3 regions of the Enterobacter sp. JBIWA008 genome follow, and region 3 is predicted to be linked to each of the others. Evidence: predicted binding sites of a transcription regulator. Region 3 holds the regulator's gene; each other region holds the start of a gene.
The links. Region 3 encodes Fur, which represses iron uptake genes when iron is present. Its sites were predicted from a motif close to ATAATAATGAGAACNACTATCAA; they were not measured.
Positions count from the first base shown of each region.

Region 1 (7,087 bases), 2.1 Mb from region 3:
TAAAAATGACGAAACTCACCGTCGCCCAGCGTGTGGTGCAGTAGCTCCCCTCTTTGCTGTGACGCCGTACCCGGCGCGCCCACAATATGCAGTACCGGAACATGCTCGGCATAGCTGCCCGCAATGCCATTCATGGCGCTTAACTCTCCTACACCAAACGTCGTCAGCAGCGCGGCAAACCCCTTACATCGGGCATATCCGTCAGCGGCGTAAGAGGCGTTTAACTCGTTGGCACAGCCCACCCAGCAGATATCGGGGCTGTCTATCACGTGGTCGAGAAACTGCAGGTTATAGTCGCCCGGCACGCCAAACAGATGATCGGCTCCACAATCTGTAAGACGGTCCAGCAGGTAATCGGCGACGCAGTATGGGGTACGCATGAACAGGTATCCTTCTAATGTTGACCTCACCTTGAGTATTAAATAAGCGTGATGGCTGTCCAGAATTGGCGACAAGAAGGGTATGGAAAGAATGCTTTACAAAAAAGTCTGCGCTATGCTGCTTTTTTTCACAAAAATGTAAACGCATACACTGATTTTTCACTTCAGCGCCAGAGGTCACGAAAATGGGTTATCAGCCGGACAAAAATCGTTACAGGACAATGGAGTATCGCCGCTGTGGGCGAAGCGGGCTCAGGTTGCCCGCCATCTCGCTTGGGCTATGGCATAACTTTGGTGACACCACCCTTATCGAAAACAGCCGTCAACTTTTACAGCGTGCGTTCGATCTGGGCATTACGCATTTCGACCTTGCCAACAACTATGGCCCGCCACCGGGATCGGCCGAACGTAATTTCGGCCGTATTTTGCAGGAGGATTTCCTGCCCTGGCGCGACGAGCTAATCATCTCTACCAAAGCGGGCTATACCATGTGGGAGGGCCCTTACGGCGACTGGGGGTCACGCAAATATCTGCTGGCAAGCCTCGATCAAAGCCTCAAGCGGATGGGGCTGGAGTATGTGGATATCTTCTATCATCACCGGCCAGATCCGGAAACGCCGCTGCTGGAAACCATGAAAGCGCTTGACCATGTGGTGCGTCAGGGAAAGGCTATGTATGTCGGATTATCCAACTACCCCGCTGAACTCGCTCGCCAGGCGATTGATATCCTTAATGACCTCGGTACGCCCTGCCTTATCCACCAGCCGAAATACTCCCTCTTTGAACGTGCGCCGGAAGAGGGACTGCTGAACGTGCTGCAGGAAAAAGGGGTGGGCTGTATTCCCTTCTCGCCGCTGGCCGGCGGGCAACTGACCAACCGCTATCTGAACGGCATTCCCGCAGACTCACGCGCGGCAAGCGGCAGTCAGTTCCTCAACCCTGACCAGATCACCGAAGAGAAACTGGAGAAGGTAAGAAAGCTGAACGCCATGGCGGAAGATCGCGGCCAGAAGCTGTCCCAGATGGCGCTGGCCTGGGTATTACGCCATGAGAATGTGACGTCAGTGCTGATTGGGGCAAGTAAAGCGGTGCAGATTGATGACGCCGTGGGCATGCTGGAAAACCGCCATTTCTCTGCGGAAGAACTGGCCCATATAGAAGAGATTCTGAACAGCTCAAAATAGATCCATTTTTAGCAAAAAGTGCTCTCACCCTGGAATTCGGAGTTGAGGCGATGAAACGAGGCTTTACCAACTCGTAATATTGCGTTAACAGGCCCAACAAAGGCCCCGATCGTGAAGGAGAAAGAGTATGTTCAGGTCACTGATTCTTGCAGCGGTATTACTGGCTTCAGCCCCGCTGATCGCCACTGCGGGCGAAATCACCCTGTTGCCATCAGTAAAATTACAAATTGGCGATCGTGACGACTACGGCAGATACTGGGACGGCGGCTACTGGCGCGACCGTGACTACTGGAACCGTCATTATGAATGGCGCGGTGATCGCTGGTGGAAACATGATAACGGCAGACACCGCGGCTGGTATAAAGACAACGCGTATGAGCGCGGCTACCGTGAAGGCTGGAACGATCGTGACGACCGTCGCGGCGGCTGGGGTCGCGGCAAAGGTCATGGTCACGGCCATCATCACTAATAAAAAAGGAGCCGTGAAGGCTCCTTTTTTTGTTAAAGACCCAGCGCGGTTCCCACCAATAACCACAGGTTCAGCGCAACGACCACCACCACGATGGCCCACCCGGCTCGTTTTACCAGCGTTGAGTTGACCAGCTCGCCCATCAGGGTTTTGTTGCTGGTAAAGATCAGCAGCGGCACCAGCGCCAGCGCAATACCAAAACTCAGCAGAACCTGGCTCATGACCAGAATTCGCGTTGGGTCGAGCCCCATCAGAATCACCACAAATGACGGCAACATGGTGACGGAGCGGCGAACCCACAGCGGAATATGGAACCGGACAAATCCCTGCATCACCACCTGGCCTGCCAGCGTGCCCACCACCGTAGAAGAAAGGCCGGCAGCGACCAGGCTAAGACCAAATATCGTAGCGGCAGCATGGCTCAGTAGCGGCTCAAGCGTGAGATAGGCCTGATCGAGATCGGCAATACCGGTATGACCGTTAAAGTGGAAAGCAGCGGCTGCTGTTGCCATCATCGCCAGATTTACAAAGCCCGCGATGGTCATGGCGATCGCCACGTCCCATTTGGTGGCTGAGTAACGCTCTTTGCGCGTCCCTCCGTGGAGATGCTGAGTCAGCGAGGAGTGGAGATAAATCACATGCGGCATGATGGTCGCCCCCAATACCCCGGCGGCCAGGAACACCGCTTCCGAAGTTGGCAGGCTTGGGATCACCATACCTTTCCCGAGCTGCGCAAGATTTGGCTGTGAGAAAATCAGCTCGACGATATAGGCCGCAGCGACAAACAGCAGCAGACCGCCGATAACCTTCTCCAGCGGCTTTTGACCCCGACGCTGCAGCATCAGGATCAGGAAAGTAGCAATCCCGGTCAGCACCGCCCCCTGCAACAGCGACACGCCCAGAATCAGCTTAAAGCCGATCGCTGCACCGATAAATTCAGCGAGGTCAGTGGCCATAGCGATGATTTCAGCCTGAACCCAGTAGAGCCAGACGGCCGGGCGCGGATAATGGTCGCGAATTTGCTCCGCCAGGTTTTTACCCGTGGCAATCCCCAGCTTAGCGGAGAGCATCTGAATCAGCATCGCCATCAGGTTAGCCCAGACGACCACCCACAGCAGCTTATAACCGAAGCTGGCCCCGGCCTGAATATTGGTCGCAAAGTTACCTGGATCGATATAGCCAATGGCAGCGATGAACGCAGGTCCCATTAATGCAAACCGCAACTTGCGCGCGGCTCTGCCACTGCTACCCTCTACGCGACTGTTTGTCATGTCTGCCTCTGAAATATAGCCTTTGCTATGTTTAATGCTATCAAAATGAGAATGATTATCAAGATCATTTATAAAGTTTGCAGTGATTTCTCTGATAGCTTTGAACGATAGACGGGCGGGTAAGCTGGGCGATCTAACAGAAATTCAAATCGCGGACACTTTTGTGAAGACTAGCACACAAACTTAACTTTTCACTCATTTACCTAACATAACAAAAATGTATTGTGGATCACTATTTTTGAGACTCGTCACAGGATGTAACTATAGTGTGTCCTCGATCTCGTTTTCTTTTCACTTGTTACATAGAATGTGCAAGAAAATTAAACCTGCCTCATATTTGGAGCAAATATGGACCGCGTCCTTCATTTTGTCCTGGCACTTGTTGTCGTTACTGCACTCGCATTGCTGGTCAGCACAGACCGCAAAAAAATTCGTATTCGTTATGTTGTCCAACTGCTGGTCATTGAAGTTTTACTTGCGTGGTTCTTCCTGAACTCCAACGTAGGCCTCGGCTTCGTGAAAGGCTTCTCCGAAATGTTCGAAAAACTGCTCGGATTCGCCAACGAAGGGACGAACTTTGTCTTCGGTAAAATGAACGACGAAGGTCTGGCGTTCTTCTTCCTGAAGGTTCTGTGCCCTATCGTCTTCATCTCCGCGCTGATCGGTATTCTGCAGCACATTCGTGTTCTGCCGTTCGTTATTCGTGGAATTGGCTTCCTGTTATCCAAAGTGAACGGCATGGGCAAGCTGGAATCCTTCAACGCCGTCAGTTCCCTGATCCTCGGTCAGTCTGAGAACTTCATCGCGTATAAAGATATTCTTGGCAAAATGTCCCGTAACCGCATGTACACCATGGCGGCAACCGCAATGTCTACCGTTTCCATGTCTATCGTGGGCGCGTATATGACCATGCTGGAGCCAAAGTATGTTGTTGCGGCGCTGGTTCTGAACATGTTCAGCACCTTTATCGTTCTGTCGCTGATCAACCCGTACCGCGTTGACGCCAGCGAAGAGAACATTCAGATGTCAAACCTGCACGAAGGCCAGAGCTTCTTCGAAATGCTGGGTGAGTACATTCTGGCCGGCTTCAAAGTGGCGATTATCGTTGCCGCCATGCTGATCGGCTTCATTGCGCTGATTTCTGCACTGAATGCCCTGTTCGCAGCGGTGCTGGGTATCTCCTTCCAGGGGATTCTGGGCTACATCTTCTACCCGGTTGCATGGGTGATGGGCGTTCCGGCTCACGAAGCGCTGCAGGTGGGCAGTATCATGGCGACCAAACTGGTTTCTAACGAGTTCGTTGCGATGATGGATCTGCAGAAAATCGCCAGCACGCTTTCTCCGCGCGCGGAAGGTATTCTGTCCGTGTTCCTGGTCTCCTTCGCGAACTTCTCGTCCATCGGTATTATCGCCGGTGCGATTAAGGGTCTAAACGAAGAACAGGGTAACGTGGTTTCTCGCTTTGGCCTGAAGCTGGTTTACGGCTCTACCCTGGTGAGCGTCCTGTCTGCTTCTATCGCGGCACTGGTTCTGTAACGTTTACCGTTAAACAAAAAACCGGGAGCATGGCTTCCGGTTTTTTTATGCCCGTAACTCTTCCAGCGGTTCGGGTTTGCCTATCAGATATCCCTGCAGGTAGTCCACACCAAAGCGGAGCAGCATCTCGCGCTGCGCCGGTGTTTCTACATATTCAGCAACCACGCACAGCGATTTTGTCTTCGCCAGATTACATATCGACTGCACGATCATTGCATCCATGTCGTCTGTACAAATGTCTTTCACAAAGCAACCGTCAATTTTAATGATGTCCGCCTGCAGACGTCTCAGACGCTCATAGTTAGCGTATCCCGTACCAAAATCATCGATGGCAATACGGAAACCATAATCCCGCAGTTGCTGAATATTGTTGATACTCGAGCCTGAATTGGAGAAAGCCTGCTCTTCGGTAATCTCAATCACGACTGCCTGAGGTGCAACGCCGTACCGTTCAAACAGCGCGCAAATCTCGGTTGCCACCTCTTTTTGCATCAGCGTCAGCGGCATCAGATTGACTGAAAAGCGGGCGCCAGCGTGCGTTGCAGGGTTATCGCGCAGCCACACTAGTAATTTTTCCATGACGCACATATCAAACCGGTGGCTGAGGTTAAACTGCGCGATCAGTGGAATAAAGCGGTCAGGGGTAATAATCTCCCCCTCACTTTCCATTCGCGTCAGGATTTCATAGTATCCACTCCCGTCCGCCTTCCGGATCGGCTGCGCATATAAATGGAATTGCCCCGCCTCCAGGGCATGCTTAATCCGCGCCAGCATCAGGACACGCTCTGTCGTTTGTCCTGATGCCACCTCAAGGCTATTCGTGAGCGCGAGAACGTTTTGCGGTCCGCAGGCCTGCTCTGCCAGCCAGCTTAGCTGCCCCAGCGTGTGATGCAGTTTCTCGCCATCTTCGACCATTCCCCATGACGCGCCAAACTCTATGTCCAGCCCGGTGTTGTTCCAGAAAATCTTACTGCTGTTGAGCCGGTCGACCATATGCTGGAGACGTTCAGCAATTTCCGGCCCAAGCAATACCAACACCAGCTCGCTTCCGGGCAACTGGAAGAGCATCTCATCTTTTTGCAGGAGCGGCTGAAGCGACGTGGCGATCGTTCGTTTGCAGTGGACCCGCATGATAATCCCGTAGTGGCGGCTCAAAAATTCCAGGTTATCCATACGCAGAATGCTCACTTTTGCATCCGGATGAATCTCAAGGTGATCCTCCAGCGCACGAATATTGGGCAAACCGGTAAGTGGATCGGTAAGCGCCCTGTCCTGCCAGCCCCGCTTCAGCCACTCGCTGCGCTGGTAAATGCGCGACATGTAAAGCAAACAGATGGCGAAAGAGATCAGCACGGAGAGGATAAAAGAGAGCGAATGGCCCGATTCTACCCCGTTGAGGAAATTATAGTTATAGGTCAACAGCAGGAGCGCGGAGGTAGCCCACAGCACAGAAATCAACGCATAGGTCAGGCGGCTTATCGCTAAGGTAAAAAGAATAAAAATAAGCGGCATCAAATAGCCCGCAATGACCGGTGATTCAAAAGGACCACATAAAATGACGAGAATGAAGCCTAAAAGCATCAACCAGACAAAAATATATAATGGATTCTTGTGATAAAACACCGGCTTCACGCTTCGCCGCCAGAAGGTGACGGCATAACGAGGATTAATTATCATTCTTAGCGGGTAATAGAACATCATGGTAAAAATCAGCCCCGCGCATATCAGGCTTTGAATATCCACAACGTTATAAATTACCGTTCCTTCGCCGAAATAGATCGAAATAGTTACCGGAAAATCAAACAAATAGCCTGCCATATACATCGACAGCTTAATACCTAATGGCACGACAAAACCGAGCCAGAATATACGAAGCCCGATGTGCTTGTTAGGGATACTGTGGCGCCAGCGCTTGCCTAGCATAAGGCGTAGCAAGCCGCATGCCGCAAACAACGCAAAGGTCTGACAGAACAGTAAAACTGAATATTGTAGTGGTGCTAAATCAAAATAAAATAAATTAGTGATAGTAAAACCTAACAGAATGGGAAGAATTGCTCTGCGCCCAAATATCAGAATTACCGCCAGCATCACGCTGAGTGGCAACCATGCTAAATAAACGTCATGACCATTAACAATTGCGCGTGGAGAGAGATAACGGGAGACAGGTACCGCAATCAGGCAAAGTGCCAGGGCAATCATAAATATCTTTACATTATTATGCGTTTTTTTATTCATTAATCAGAGCGG
Region 1 is NZ_CP074149.1:3,421,843-3,428,929, forward strand. Features, by position in the region: gene ipdC (indolepyruvate decarboxylase) at 1-380, opposite strand, end outside; gene mgrA (L-glyceraldehyde 3-phosphate reductase) at 566-1,564, shown strand; gene KGP24_RS16405 (DUF2502 domain-containing protein) at 1,692-2,033, shown strand; gene KGP24_RS16410 (Nramp family divalent metal transporter) at 2,066-3,304, opposite strand; gene KGP24_RS16415 (NupC/NupG family nucleoside CNT transporter) at 3,653-4,840, shown strand; gene KGP24_RS16420 (EAL domain-containing protein) at 4,886-7,075, opposite strand.
Region 1: a site for Fur is predicted at 3,344-3,366, ahead of KGP24_RS16410 (Nramp family divalent metal transporter). Genes of this name have one in related genera too.

Region 2 (7,087 bases), 2.1 Mb from region 3:
TGGCCCACGCCGTGCAGAGTGGTAAAGCGCTGTATGTGGGTATTTCCTCCTACTCGACCGAGCGCACGCTAAAAATGGCCGAGCTGCTGCGCGAGTGGAAGCTCCCGCTGCTGATCCACCAGCCGTCCTATAACCTGCTTAACCGCTGGGTCGATAAGACCGGCTTGCTGGATGCGCTGGAAGCAAAGGGTACGGGGTGTATCGCCTTTACCCCGCTGGCGCAGGGGCTGCTGACCGGAAAATACCTGAACGGTATTCCTGAAGGTTCACGCATGCAGCGCGAAGGAAATAAAGTGCGCGGCCTGACGCAGAAGATGCTCACCGACGCCAACCTGAGCAGCCTTCGCCTGCTGAATGAGATGGCGCAGGCGCGCGGACAAACCATGGCGCAGATGGCGCTAAGCTGGCTGCTCAAGGATGAACGCGTAACCTCCGTGCTGATTGGCGCGAGCCGCCCGGAACAGCTGGAAGAGAACGTTCAGGCGCTGGAAAACCTGCGCTTTACGGAGGACGAACTCAAGCGAATTGACCAGCATGTTGCGGACGGGGAGTTGAATCTGTGGCAGGCGTCGTCGGATAAATAGTGCGGTCTGATGCCCTCTCCCCTCACCTTATCCCCTTTGGGGAAGAGGGCGGGGTGAGGGGTAAGGTGTACTTTATTTCTTACTGATCTTATCCAGATACCCCATCACAAACGCAGACAGCACAAACGTAAGGTGGATGATGACGTACCACATCAGTTTATTATCCGGCACGTTCTTCGCGTCCATAAACACGCGTAACAGGTGGATAGAGGAGATTGCCACAATCGACGCGGCCACTTTATTCTTCAGCGACGAAGCATCCATTTTGCCCAGCCAGCTGAGCTTCTCTTTACGCTCGTCGATATCAAGCTGGGAGACAAAATTCTCGTAGCCGGAGAACATCACCATCACCAGCAGCCCGCCCACCAGGGTCATATCCACCAGCGAAAGCAGAACCAGAATCAAATCCGCTTCGGCAATGGAAAAAATGTTCGGCAGAACATGCCAGATTTCCTGAAAGAACTTAATCGTCAGCGCGACAAGTGCCAGCGAAAGGCCAAAATAGACGGGGGCCAGTATCCAGCGAGAGGCGTACATGGCATTTTCAAAAAAGCGTTCCATAGAGTCCTGTTTGCAAAAGAAACGAGCGCCCAGTATATCTCAACGGCGCTGACTGTTTGCAATACTCAACAGTACGTCACTCAGACGTTATCCGGGTTAACCTCGGGACGTGCGTACTCCGGCCAGACAAGCGCCACCAGCTCAGGATAGGCTTCCAGACTGAACTCACGAAAACACTGCCGCAAATTTAATACGTCCAGATCGGAATAAGAGACCTTTTCGCCGTTAAGACAGCGTTTTTTGATATTGTCATAATATTTATAGACTGCTGAATTCAGATCGCTACAGCGACGCTGCGCCTCAAACAGTCCGGGCGTGTCATTAATTTCCGACATTTTCATGCGCTTAATTGTCGCATGTAAAAAGTCGATATATTCGTGGTTCACCCGCCAGTACCAGACAGGCGTAATGGAGTTCATCAATACAGAGAAATGGTCTTCACCTTCCTCTTTTGTCATCAGTTCAGGTTGCGGGGGTTCACTGGTGTCTTTCGACACTTTGGTTTTATTGAACTCCTGCATCAATAAAAGCACACCAGCGGTCAGTAATAGTAATGTGATGACCGTAAAAAAGATGCTGTTCATGGGTAGGCTCCATTTTTTTTGATTTTAAATTTGCCTCATGATATTGTCAACGAATCTCACGCCTTTACCAACCCCACCCTGTTGAAATTAAAGGAAATTAAAAATGCTGCCCGACTATCTCGTCCCGGCTAAGTACCACATCACGCCTGTGGAACAGCAACCGACGGAAGCAGAAAAAGAGGCCAGTTTCACTCAGGGGAAAAGAAAGCTCTCTGATTTTGAGCCCGATATATTAATTGGTGTTTCCCGAACTGGCAAATCCCGAAATATGTTGCTGGAAGAGCACGATCGCCATATAAAAGACCGCTTATTTCGCGCCATAAAAATTGAAGCCTTTGTCCACCTGCTTAATGACCTGCAGGCCGAGGGTGAAATAGATGCCCAGAAACTCAGTCAAATAATGGCCGAGAAAACCGAAGAAATTAATGAAGCGGGCAATGAAATTTGGCTTAATTTAATTACACGCGAAAAAAACAACCCAATTTTTTATAGTCTGGGGGAAGATTAACGTGGAAGAAGTTAAAAACAACGACGTTTATTTGACTTTAGATGATAAAAAAAGTGATGAATTTATCTTAAAGCAAAATCTCGATGCGCTGAGAAACACAAAAAATAACGAGATGACGCGTATTACACAAGACCTGGTATCGATCCCGGCGACGCTGGTTCGTCTGAAATGGCAGAATCGCCGTGAAATTTATCCGCTGCAGGTCAAAGAAGAAATTTATGGTGCCGTGATGAACGCCATCATTGAAGAGCGGCCAGAGCTGAAAGAGAAGCTTCTCGGGCGTCTTGAGGCCAATTATCAGTATCTGCTTGCCAGAGAAATCGCCACCCTTCGCCTGACGCGCAAGCTGTCAGACGGTGAGTACCGTACTTCTAACGTCACCTGTGTGGCGCTTGATGAGAACGCTCTGGCCCCCCCTTCTACCGCCCCGACGGATAACAAAAACGCATAAACCGACAGGCATAAAAAAAGCCGGCTTCCGCCAGCTTCTTTTCATTTCGAGGCCGCTTTCTCTTCGCCGACCAGTCCAATCTTCAGGTAACCCGCCTGATGCAGCGTGTCCATTACCTTCATCATGGTTTCATAATCAACGGTTTTATCCGCACGGAAGAAGACCGTGGTGTCTTTCTTACCGCCGGTAAGCTGCTCCAGCGCCGGGATGACTGAGTCAGCCGTCACGGGGTCGTTGCCGAGGAACATGGATTTATCCGCCTTCACCGACAGGTAGACAGGTTTCTCCGGGCGCGGCTGTGGCTGGCTGGAAGAGGCAGGCAGATTCACCTTCACATCCACCGTCGCCAGCGGCGCAGCCACCATGAAGATAATCAGCAGAACCAGCATAACGTCGATAAACGGCGTCACGTTGATTTCATGCATTTCGCCGTTATCGTCCAGATTTTCGTTTAGACGCATCGCCATACTATTAACCTGCGCGCAGTTTAGACGCCGCATGCACCGGCTTAACCGAGCTGGCATTCAGGTCGAGATCGCGACTTTGCAGCAGCAGAACCTGCGCAGCAACGTCACCCAGCGTGGCTTTGTAGCTGCCAATCATACGCGCGAAGATGTTGTAGATAACCACCGCCGGGATAGCGGCAACCAGACCAATTGCCGTCGCCAGCAGCGCTTCCGCGATACCCGGCGCCACGACCGCCAGGTTGGTGGTTTGGGTCTGTGCGATACCGATAAAGCTGTTCATGATGCCCCAGACCGTACCGAAAAGACCAATGAACGGTGAGATCGCGCCGATGGTCGCCAGATAACCATTGCCGCGTCCCATGTGTCGGCCAACGGCCGCAACGCGACGCTCCAGGCGGAAACCGGTACGTTCTTTGATGCCTTCGTTATCTTCACTGCCAGCGGAGAGTTCCAGCTCGTTCTGTGCTTCATTCACTAACAGGGTGGTCAGGCTTTTCGCGTGGAAGGATGAGGTCATATCTGAAGCCTGATCGAGAGAGCGGGCTTCGGCCAGCTGCTGCTGTTCCCGCTTAAGGCGACGCTTCTGCGAAAGCAGCTCGGCGCTTTTGCTGAAGAAAATAGCCCAGGTGACAACGGACGCCAGAATCAGGCCGACCATGACAATCTTAACCACGATGTCAGCATGCTGATACATGCCCCAAACGGAGAGATCCGTCTGCATCAAATTATTACCCACTCTGTATCTCCAGGACGCAAATCACAAAATCTGAGCGTAATCATATCAAAACGTCGCCGAATTGATAGTCGTTCTCATTAGTATTTACATGGTGCCGTAATTTTCGCTCACTTTCCTTGCGCTTACGCAGTAAAAATTTCTTATGCGTATTTTTGCTAATATTTTCTGCTTATTCGATAAGCCTCGGGGTGCAGTTTTTTCCAATCGTGGTAGTCTGGACGTCCAGACGTATAAAACAGGGTTGGCGAACATGACAAAGAAGCATCTTGATACCACGCTGGTACAGGCAGGACGCAGCAAAAAATATACCCAGGGATCGGTCAACAGCGTGATTCAACGCGCCTCCTCGCTGGTGTTTGACACCGTTGAGGAGAAAAAAATCGCCACGCGCAACCGCGCGAAAGGCGGGCTATTTTATGGCCGTCGCGGCACGCTAACCCATTTTTCCCTGCAGGAAGCGATGTGCGAGCTGGAAGGCGGCGCGGGCTGCGCGCTGTTCCCGTGCGGGGCGGCGGCGGTCGCCAACACCATTCTGGCGTTTGTGGAACAGGGCGACCATATCCTGATGACCAACACCGCCTATGAACCCAGCCAGGATTTCTGCACCAAAATCCTCAGCAAGCTCGGAGTAACGACCGGCTGGTTCGACCCGCTGATTGGTGAAGGCATTGCCGAACTTATTCAGCCAAACACGCGAATTGTGTTCCTGGAATCTCCGGGATCGCTCACCATGGAAGTTCACGACGTGCCGGCTATCGTGAAAGCCGTGCGCAGCAAAGCGCCAGAGGCGATCGTGATGATCGATAACACCTGGGCGGCAGGCGTGCTGTTTAAAGCCCTGGAATTCGACATTGATATCTCGATTCAGGCGGCAACGAAATACCTGATAGGCCACTCTGACGGCATGATTGGCACTGCGGTCTCCAACGCGCGCTGCTGGGATCAGCTGCGTGAAAATGCCTACCTGATGGGCCAGATGGTGGACGCGGATACAGCCTACATGACCAGCCGCGGTATCCGCACGCTGGGCGTTCGTCTGCGCCAGCACCATGAAAGCAGCCTGAAGGTGGCCGAATGGCTGGCGCAGCATCCGCAGGTTGAGCGCGTGAATCATCCCGCGTTCCCGGGCAGTAAAGGCCACGAATTCTGGCAGCGTGACTTTACGGGCAGCAGCGGTTTGTTCTCGTTCGTACTGAAAAAGCGGCTGAATAACGACGAGCTGGCGAGCTATCTGGATCATTTTACCCTCTTCAGCATGGCCTACTCCTGGGGCGGTTTTGAATCCCTGATCCTGCCTAACCAGCCGGAACAGGTTGCGGCTCTGCGCCCCGGCGGAGAAGTGGACTTCAGCGGTACCCTGATTCGACTGCATATCGGTTTAGAAAATGTTGACGATCTGATTGCCGATTTAGCAGCAGGGTTCGAGCGTATCGTGTAGAGTGCTGGCTGAAAATGTACTTCCTGGACGCTTTTGTGGACACCGCAAGTAGAAAAGTCTGCATGAGTTGCGCCCGGGATCAAACCCGACGGGCGAATAAGGGAGTACAATAGCGCTATATCTGCTGTTCCACAGGAAAGTCCATGGCTGTTATTCAAGATATTATCGCAGCGCTCTGGCAACACGACTTTGCCGCGCTGTCGGACCCTCACGTCGTCGGTATCGTTTATCTCGTGATGTTCGCAACTCTGTTTCTGGAAAATGGATTACTGCCAGCCTCTTTTTTACCCGGTGACAGCCTGCTTTTACTGGCCGGGGCGTTAATCGGCAAAGGCGTTATGGACTTCACGCCCACGATGGTTATTCTCACCTCCGCCGCCAGCCTGGGCTGCTGGCTGAGCTATCTGCAGGGCCGCTGGCTGGGCAATACTCGCGTCGTGAAAGGCTGGCTGGCGCAGTTACCGCATAAATATCATCAGCGTGCGACCTGCATGTTTGACCGGCACGGCCTGCTGGCGCTGCTGGCGGGGCGTTTCCTCGCGTTTGTTCGCACGCTTCTGCCTACGATGGCGGGCATTTCCGGTCTGTCAAACCGCCGCTTCCAGTTCTTCAACTGGCTGAGCGCCCTGCTGTGGGTGGGTGTAGTTACCACGCTCGGATATGCGCTAAATATGATCCCCTTTGTGAAACACCACGAAGATCAGGTGATGACATTCCTGATGGTGCTGCCGATGTTCCTGCTGGTGGCAGGGCTGGTGGGGACCATCGCGGTGGTGATTAAGAAGAAGTACTGCAGCGCGTAACCCCCTCACCCTCTTCCCACAGGGGAGAGGGGAAAAAGCCTAAGCTCCCTGCATCGTTCTAATACGTGACGCATCCTCTCCCGGCGTGACGCCAAAATAGCGCTTAAACTCCCGACTAAACTGCGACGCACTTTCGTAGCCCACGCGCATCGCCGCCGCGCTGGCCTTCATGCCGTCGTGGATCATCAGCATCCGCGCCTTATGCAAACGGTAGGTTTTGAGGTACTGCAGCGGCGAGGTGCTGGTCACCGATTTAAAATTATGGTGAAACGCCGAAACGCTCATGTTTGCTTCCGCCGCCAGCTGGTCGACGCTGAGGTTTTCCGTGTACTGGCTTTCGATGCGCTTGAGCACGCGGCTTATCAGGCTGAAGTGGGTCTGTCGGCTCACCAGGGCCAGTAACGCCCCGCCCCCCGGGCCCAGCAGCACATGGTAGAGAATTTCGCGGATAATCTGTTTGCCGAGAATACGCGCGTCCAGCGGCCTCTCCATCACGTCCAGCAGACGCTCAATGGCGCAGAGGATCTCTTCCGACAGCGTCGCCGAGTTAATCCCGCTCGATGCCATCGATGGCTGGAAGAGTTCATCTTCACCAATCTCCATCAGCAGCTCCTGCAGCTGAAGAATATCGACGTTGACGCGAATACCGGCTAGCGGAACGGCCTCTGTCGCGAAGGTTTCACATTCGAAGGGTAAAGGAACCGTCAGAAGCAGATATTCATTGGTGTCGTAGCGGAACACGCGCTCGTTGATATAGCCAATTTTATGGCCCGAGAAGAGAAAAACGATGCCAGGCTGGTACATAACCGGCGTGCGCGTACCGGGCTGCGTGCCATAAAGCAGGCGAATGTCAGGAAGCAGGTCACTGACGCCATTTTCTTTATCTATCAGTCTTTTAATCTGCGCAGTGAGCTGACGGCAGATAGCCTCACGGTTCATATTACGTTACTCCGGG
Region 2 is NZ_CP074149.1:4,070,590-4,077,676, forward strand. Features, by position in the region: gene KGP24_RS19610 (aldo/keto reductase) at 1-584, shown strand, start outside; gene KGP24_RS19615 (TIGR00645 family protein) at 657-1,145, opposite strand; gene KGP24_RS19620 (RNA helicase) at 1,226-1,729, opposite strand; gene KGP24_RS19625 (hypothetical protein) at 1,833-2,237, shown strand; gene KGP24_RS19630 (cytoplasmic protein) at 2,239-2,688, shown strand; gene exbD (TonB system transport protein ExbD) at 2,730-3,155, opposite strand; gene exbB (tol-pal system-associated acyl-CoA thioesterase) at 3,160-3,891, opposite strand; gene metC (cystathionine beta-lyase) at 4,142-5,329, shown strand; gene yghB (DedA family general envelope maintenance protein YghB) at 5,473-6,132, shown strand; gene KGP24_RS19655 (AraC family transcriptional regulator) at 6,172-7,071, opposite strand.
Region 2: a site for Fur is predicted at 3,953-3,975, ahead of exbB (tol-pal system-associated acyl-CoA thioesterase). Genes of this name have one in related genera too.

Region 3 (7,087 bases):
TTACGCCTACGCGGTTGAACTGATCAACAAGGGTTTGGCGTATGTTGACGAACTGTCTGCTGATGAGATCCGTGAGTACCGCGGTACGCTGACTGCACCGGGAAAAAATAGCCCGTTTCGCGATCGCAGCGTGGAAGAGAACCTGGCGCTGTTTGAAAAAATGCGTGCCGGTGGCTTCGAAGAAGGCAAAGCGTGCCTGCGTGCTAAAATCGACATGGCGTCTCCGTTCATCGTAATGCGCGATCCGGTGCTGTACCGCATCAAGTTCGCAGAACACCACCAGACCGGCAACAAGTGGTGCATCTACCCGATGTACGACTTTACCCACTGCATCAGCGATGCGCTGGAAGGCATTACGCACTCCCTGTGTACGCTGGAGTTCCAGGACAACCGTCGTCTGTACGACTGGGTTCTGGATAACATCACCATTCCTGTGCATCCGCGCCAGTACGAGTTCTCTCGTCTGAATCTGGAATACACCGTGATGTCCAAGCGTAAGCTGAACCTTCTGGTGACAGACAAGCACGTTGAAGGTTGGGATGACCCGCGTATGCCGACCATCTCCGGTCTGCGTCGTCGTGGTTACACTGCCGCTTCTATTCGTGAGTTCTGCAAACGTATCGGCGTGACCAAGCAGGATAACACCATCGAAATGGCGTCTCTGGAATCCTGCATTCGCGAAGATCTCAACGAAAACGCCCCGCGCGCGATGGCGGTTATCGATCCGGTGAAACTGGTTATCGAAAACTATCCGCAGGGTGAAAGCGAGCTTGTCTCCATGCCTAACCACCCGAACAAACCGGAAATGGGTAGCCGCGACGTGCCGTTCAGCGGTGAGATCTGGATTGATCGTGCTGACTTCCGCGAAGAAGCCAATAAGCAGTACAAGCGTCTGGTGCTGGGTAAAGAAGTGCGTCTGCGTAATGCCTACGTCATCAAAGCCGAGCGCGTAGAGAAAGATGCAGAAGGGAATATCACCACTATCTTCTGTTCTTATGATGCTGAAACGCTGAGCAAAGATCCGGCGGATGGCCGCAAGGTGAAAGGCGTTATTCACTGGGTGAGCGCTTCCCACGCGCTGCCGGTAGAAATTCGTCTGTACGATCGTCTGTTCAGCGTGCCTAACCCAGGTGCTGCTGAAGATTTCCTGGCGACCATCAACCCGGAATCTCTGGTGATCAAACAGGGTTATGCGGAGCCTTCTCTGAAAGCTGCTGAAGCGGGCAAAGCGTTCCAGTTTGAACGTGAAGGTTATTTCTGCCAGGACAGTCGTTACAGCACGGCGGAAAAACCGGTATTTAACCGTACCGTAGGTCTGCGTGATACCTGGACGAAGATCGGCGAATAATATTGCTGCTCTGGTCAATGAGAAACAAACGCCGCACTATGCGGCGTTTTTTTTTATTTAACGATCAGGGTATTAAGCCAGAGCCTAAAGAGGCGTCGTGAAAATATCAGGTCAATGAGGTGCTACTTATTTTTTTAAAAAAAGTTTGTGTCATTACGAAAATCAAAAAGGTTATAAAAAAGAAAAGAGAATCCACATCTAACCACTGAAATACTTGGCAATTCCCCGTCATTACTCGTCTCACTGCAAATGTTACAAATCACTACCAATTATGTGCACTTCGTCATAATCCTGACTTTTGTCCGCTAAAAAGCATTGATAATTCGCGTCGCGAAAAATAACCTAAAGACGGTAGTTAATTCGAGGGTATTTAAAACTATCCCTGACCATTTGGTCTTTTTTATTTACGCCGTTTCAGGCGTTTTAATTCGTCAAAGAGGAATAATCTATGCGTACGTTCAGTGGCAAACGTAGTGCGCTGGCGCTGGCTATCGCCGGTGTGACAGCAATGTCGGGCCTGGTGGTGACACCAGAGGCGAAAGCGGCGGGCTTCATCGACGATTCGACCCTCACGGGCGGTATTTATTACTGGCAGCGTGAGCGTGACCGTAAAGACGTCACTGAAGACAAATATAAAACCAACCTTTCACACTCCACCTGGAACGCCAACCTGGACTTCCAGTCAGGCTATGCAGCCGATATGTTCGGTCTGGATATTGCTGCGTTCACCGCGATTGAAATGGCGGAAAACGGCGACAGCGGCCACCCGAATGAAATCGCCTTCTCCTCCAGCAACAAAGCGTATAAAGAAGACTGGTCCGGGGATAAGAGCGGTATCAGCCTTTACAAAGCCGCTGCGAAATTTAAATACGGCCCGGTATGGGCGCGCGGTGGTTACATTCAGCCAACTGGCCAGACCCTGTTAGCACCGCACTGGAGCTTTATGCCGGGTACCTACCAGGGCGCGGAAGCTGGGGCTAACTTTGACTACGGCGATGCGGGCGCGCTGAGCTTCTCCTATATGTGGACCAACGAGTACAAAGCACCGTGGCACATTGAGATGGACAAGTTCTACCAGGGCGATCGTAAAACGAAAGTGGATTATCTCCACTCTTTAGGTTTGAAATACGACTTTAAAAATGACCTTGTCCTGGAAGCAGCGTTTGGCCAGGCTGAAGGCTATATGGATCAGTACTTTGCTAAAGCATCGTATAAATTTGATATCGCTGGCAGCCCACTCTCTACCAGCTATCAGTTCTATGGCGCACGTGACAAAGCCGATGCGCAAAATAACTTAAGGACTAATGATGAGGTCGCGCTGGCCAACGATTTGTATGACGGCACGGCCTGGCTGCAGGCTTTAACCTTTGGCTACAAAATAGGCCAGGTGGATCTTCGTCTGGAAGGTACCTGGGTTAAAGCAGACGGTAATCAGGGTTTCTTCCTGCAGCGCATGACGCCAACCTATGCTTCATCAAACGGACGTTTAGATATTTGGTGGGATAACCGTTCTGACTTCAACGCCAATGGTGAAAAGGCGGTATTCTTCGGCGCGATGTACGACCTCAAAAACTGGAACCTTGCAGGATGGTCCGTTGGGGCTTCCTACGCTTACGGTTGGGATGCAAAACCAAGCAGTGCACCGATCTACGATCAGAGCCAGCGTCTGAAAGAATCTGCTTACAGCCTGGATGCTGCATATGTGCTGCAGGATGGCCGAGCGAAGGGCACGATGTTCAAGCTGCACTTCACTCAGTATGACAACCATTCCGATCTGCCAAGCTATGGCGGTGGCTACAACAACATCTTCCAGGATGAGCGTGACGTGAAATTCATGGTTATCGCACCATTCACTATCTTCTGATGAACGCGCTGGCGGGTTAACTTCCGCCGGCATGGAGACTGCACATGATGAAAAAAATCGTAATCGTCGCGTTGCTGGCATCAGGGCTGGTGGCGTGTGCTCAGACTCAGGCGCCGAAAGAGGACACCCGTCTGAAGGAGGCGTATAGCGCCTGTATTAATACTGCGGAAGGATCGCCGGAGAAAATTGAAGCCTGTCAGAGCGTGCTGAACGTGCTGAAGAAAGAGAAAGCGCACGAGCAGTTCGCGACGCAGGAGAACATCCGCGTGATGGATTACCAGGCCTGCATTCAGGCGCGTAAAACCGGTAACGATCAGGAAGTGGCGAAGCGTTGCGACCAGATCTGGAAAGAAATTAGAAGCAATAACAGTAAGTAACCCGCTGTTATCATGCCCGGTGGCGCTACGCTTACCGGGCTTTTTTTTGCCTGAAAACAGGCAAAAAAAAGCCAACCTCGCGGCTGGCTCAGAGTATGAAAGCTTGAGTTACTTAGCATCGTGCGCGTGGTCGTCTTCGCGGCAATCGCCTTCAGCGCAGTGACCGTAAAGGTACAGGCTGTGGTTCGTCAGGCGGATGCCATGACGCGCGGCGATTTCACGCTGGCGTGATTCGATTGAATCATCGCTAAATTCAATGACCTTGCCACAGTCGAGGCAGATCAGGTGATCGTGGTGGTGCTGCTGGGTCAGTTCGAAAACGGATTTACCGCCTTCGAAATTATGACGGGTAACAATGCCCGCGTCATCAAACTGGTTCAGCACGCGATAGACGGTAGCCAGCCCAATCTCTTCACCCATGTCGATAAGACGTTTATAAAGGTCTTCCGCACTGACATGGTGATTGTCTGGACCCTGAAGCACTTCAAGGATTTTTAACCGAGGAAGCGTAACTTTCAGGCCAGCCTTCTTTAATGCGGTATTGTTGTCAGTCATGCGGAATCTGTCCTGTTGCTAAACGATTCACTTCTGTAGGAAGTGACAGAAAATGCACCTGGGATAATGCGTCTCATTATAGAACTGCCATGGCTAAATGAAAACTGCAAGTCTCAGGCAAAATATGCTTATAAAAATGGGGTATCACCAACAAACTTGCTCAATGGAAAACCACATTTTATCAGGGAGACATTGTACAGGTCTGGGCGAAAAAGTTAAAAGATTGTAGCGATTAATTTAATCGGTTTGACCTGGGGCATGGGCGCAACCGCAGTTGCGCCGCGATAAAATCAGGCGTTCAGAATATCGTCCAGGTGCAGTTCTTCACGGATCTGCTTGACCCATTTCTCAACGCGCTCGGCGGTCAGCTCTGGCTGACGGTCTTCGTCGATGGCCAGACCTACGAAATGATCGTCATCGGCCAGGCCTTTAGACGCTTCGAAGTGGTAACCGGCGGTCGGCCAGTGGCCTACGATAACCGCGCCATTCGGCTCAATGATATCGCGGATGGTACCCAGCGCGTCACAGAAGTACTCGGCGTAGTCTTCCTGATCGCCACAGCCAAAGAGGGCGACCAGCTTACCGTTGAAGTCCACTTCTTCTAGCGTCGGGAAGAAATCATCCCAGTCGCACTGGGCTTCACCGTAGTACCAGGTTGGGATACCCAGCAGCAGAATGTCATAGCCTTCCAGATCTTCTTTGCTGCTCTTGGCGATGTCATGCACATCAGCAACGTCTTTACCGAGCTGTTTTTGAATGTTTTTTGCGATATTTTCGGTATTGCCGGTATCACTGCCAAAGAAAATGCCGATGATTGCCATGAGTAAAATAACCTCTTGAAACTTAATAGTATGGTGGCGCAATTCGGCCACGGATAAGGGCAATAATAGCAGAACTGGCAACCCTGCGGAAACAGCTATCGCGCAGGACTGCACTCTGTGCTACATGAAAAGGGCGATAAAGGGGATTTTCAGACTTATGCCTGGCTGCGCAACGTCTCAAGCTGGACGAGCAACATCTCTTCAATGAGCTCGCTGCGGCTGATATTTCGCGCGTCAGCCAGCTCGTTCAGCGCATCGACGGCGTCGGCGTTAAGCTTCAGTTCGACACGCTTAAGCCCACGATTTTTATCGCGTTTAAGCTGGTTGCGTTTATTGATACGCAGCTGTTCATCGCGCGAAAGCGGATTCGTCTTGGGTCGTCCCGGGCGACGCTCATTCGCGAACAGATCTAGTGTCGTACGGTCCGTTTGTTCTTTGGCCATGATTCTGAGACTTCGGGGGAAACACGCCGCCCTGCTAATGCCCGGGCGATAAGCGCGCCATCATACATCACCAAAAACGGCACGCCAACGACTGGAAGCCCACTGCCTTCCAGTCGCTTTCTTTTTAATCAATTTGCAGTATCAGCGAGATAGCGGCGAATGGCGCGCAGTACAGCATCCGGTTTTTCCGCATGCACCCAGTGCCCGGCACCGGCAATCACGTGGGCGCGAGCCTGCGGGAATTGGGCCAGCAGCGTGTCGCGGTACGCGTCGGTAACGTAAGGAGAGTTTCCGCCGCGAATAAAGAGGGTAGGGTGTGGCCAGGCGGGGACGGTTTCCCAGCCCACGATGTTCTTGTACTGGTCCCAGAGCGCCGGCACGTTAAAACGCCATTGCCCATCAACAAACGACTTCAGCAGGAACTGGACGACGCCTTCTTCATTAAGATGCTCGCGCATGACGGCAGCCGCCTGCTGGCGGGTCGCGACACCCGCTTCGGTGACCGCGTTGATGGCGGCAAAAATTTCGTCGTGACGGCGCACGTCGTAATCCACGGGCGCAACATCAATCACCACCAGGCCGCTAATACGCTCCGGGGCCAGTGCCGTCAGGGCCATCACCGCTTTGCCACCCATTGAATGCCCGATCAGAGTTACCTTCTGCAGGCTATGTGCATCCAGCGTATCCAGCAGATCCTGCGCCATCGCCGCGTAGGTCATCTCGTCGGAACGCCCGGAAAGACCGTGATTGCGCATATCGACCTGTAAAATATCGTGGTCGGTAACCAGATCGCGCGCCAGCACGCCCAGGTTATCCAGGCTACCAAAAAGCCCGTGAACCAGTACGATGGGAGAATTATTGTTCGGCGATTGTGCAGTTTGCGCTCGGGTATTCAATTTCATGGCAAAGTTCTTTTTTTACGTATGTCAGGTTAGGGTATCATGTTGACCATTCTGCCGCCCGGCTGCAAGGTTCCAGTTTAATCTGACTTTTGCTGCCAACCTGGTTTGACGCTATCCGCTGTTGGGATTTGACCTTATAATCCCAATGACTTGTATTCAGATAAGATATCGCACTGGATTAAGATGAAAACAATCGAAGTTGATGACGAACTCTATCAGTATATTGCCAGCCACACGCGGCATATCGGGGAGAGCGCGTCCGACATTTTACGGCGCATGCTTAAAATTTCCGCCGCTTCACAGCCTGCTACCCCAGTCACCAAAGATGTCGTGTCTCAGCCGAGCGTTGTTGCGCAAGCAAAACCTGCCGTGACGCCGGCAAAAGATAAAGTGCGCGCGATGCGCGAGCTGCTGCTCTCCGATGAATATGCGGAGCAGAAAAAGGCGGTTAACCGCTTTATGCTGGTGCTGTCTACACTTTACTCACTGGATAATAAAGCGTTTGCTGAAGCGACCGAGTCGCTTCACGGTCGTACTCGCGTCTATTTCGCGGGCGACGAGCAGACGCTGCTGCAAAATGGCAATCAAACCAAACCCAAACATGTTCCTGGCACCCCGTACTGGGTGATCACCAATACCAATACGGGCCGCAAGTGCAGCATGATTGAACACATCATGCAGTCCATGCAGTTCCCGGCGGAATTGATTGAAAAGGTTTGCGGTACAATTTAACCCTTGCATCAGAAGGACCCGGTAATGGCAAATCACAGCCGTGCA
Region 3 is NZ_CP074149.1:1,370,089-1,377,175, forward strand. Features, by position in the region: gene glnS (glutamine--tRNA ligase) at 1-1,348, shown strand, start outside; gene chiP (chitoporin) at 1,797-3,212, shown strand; gene chiQ (ChiQ/YbfN family lipoprotein) at 3,260-3,589, shown strand; gene fur (ferric iron uptake transcriptional regulator) at 3,698-4,144, opposite strand; gene fldA (flavodoxin FldA) at 4,435-4,965, opposite strand; gene ybfE (LexA regulated protein) at 5,121-5,408, opposite strand; gene ybfF (esterase) at 5,537-6,310, opposite strand; gene seqA (replication initiation negative regulator SeqA) at 6,494-7,042, shown strand; gene pgm (phosphoglucomutase (alpha-D-glucose-1,6-bisphosphate-dependent)) at 7,067-7,087, shown strand, end outside.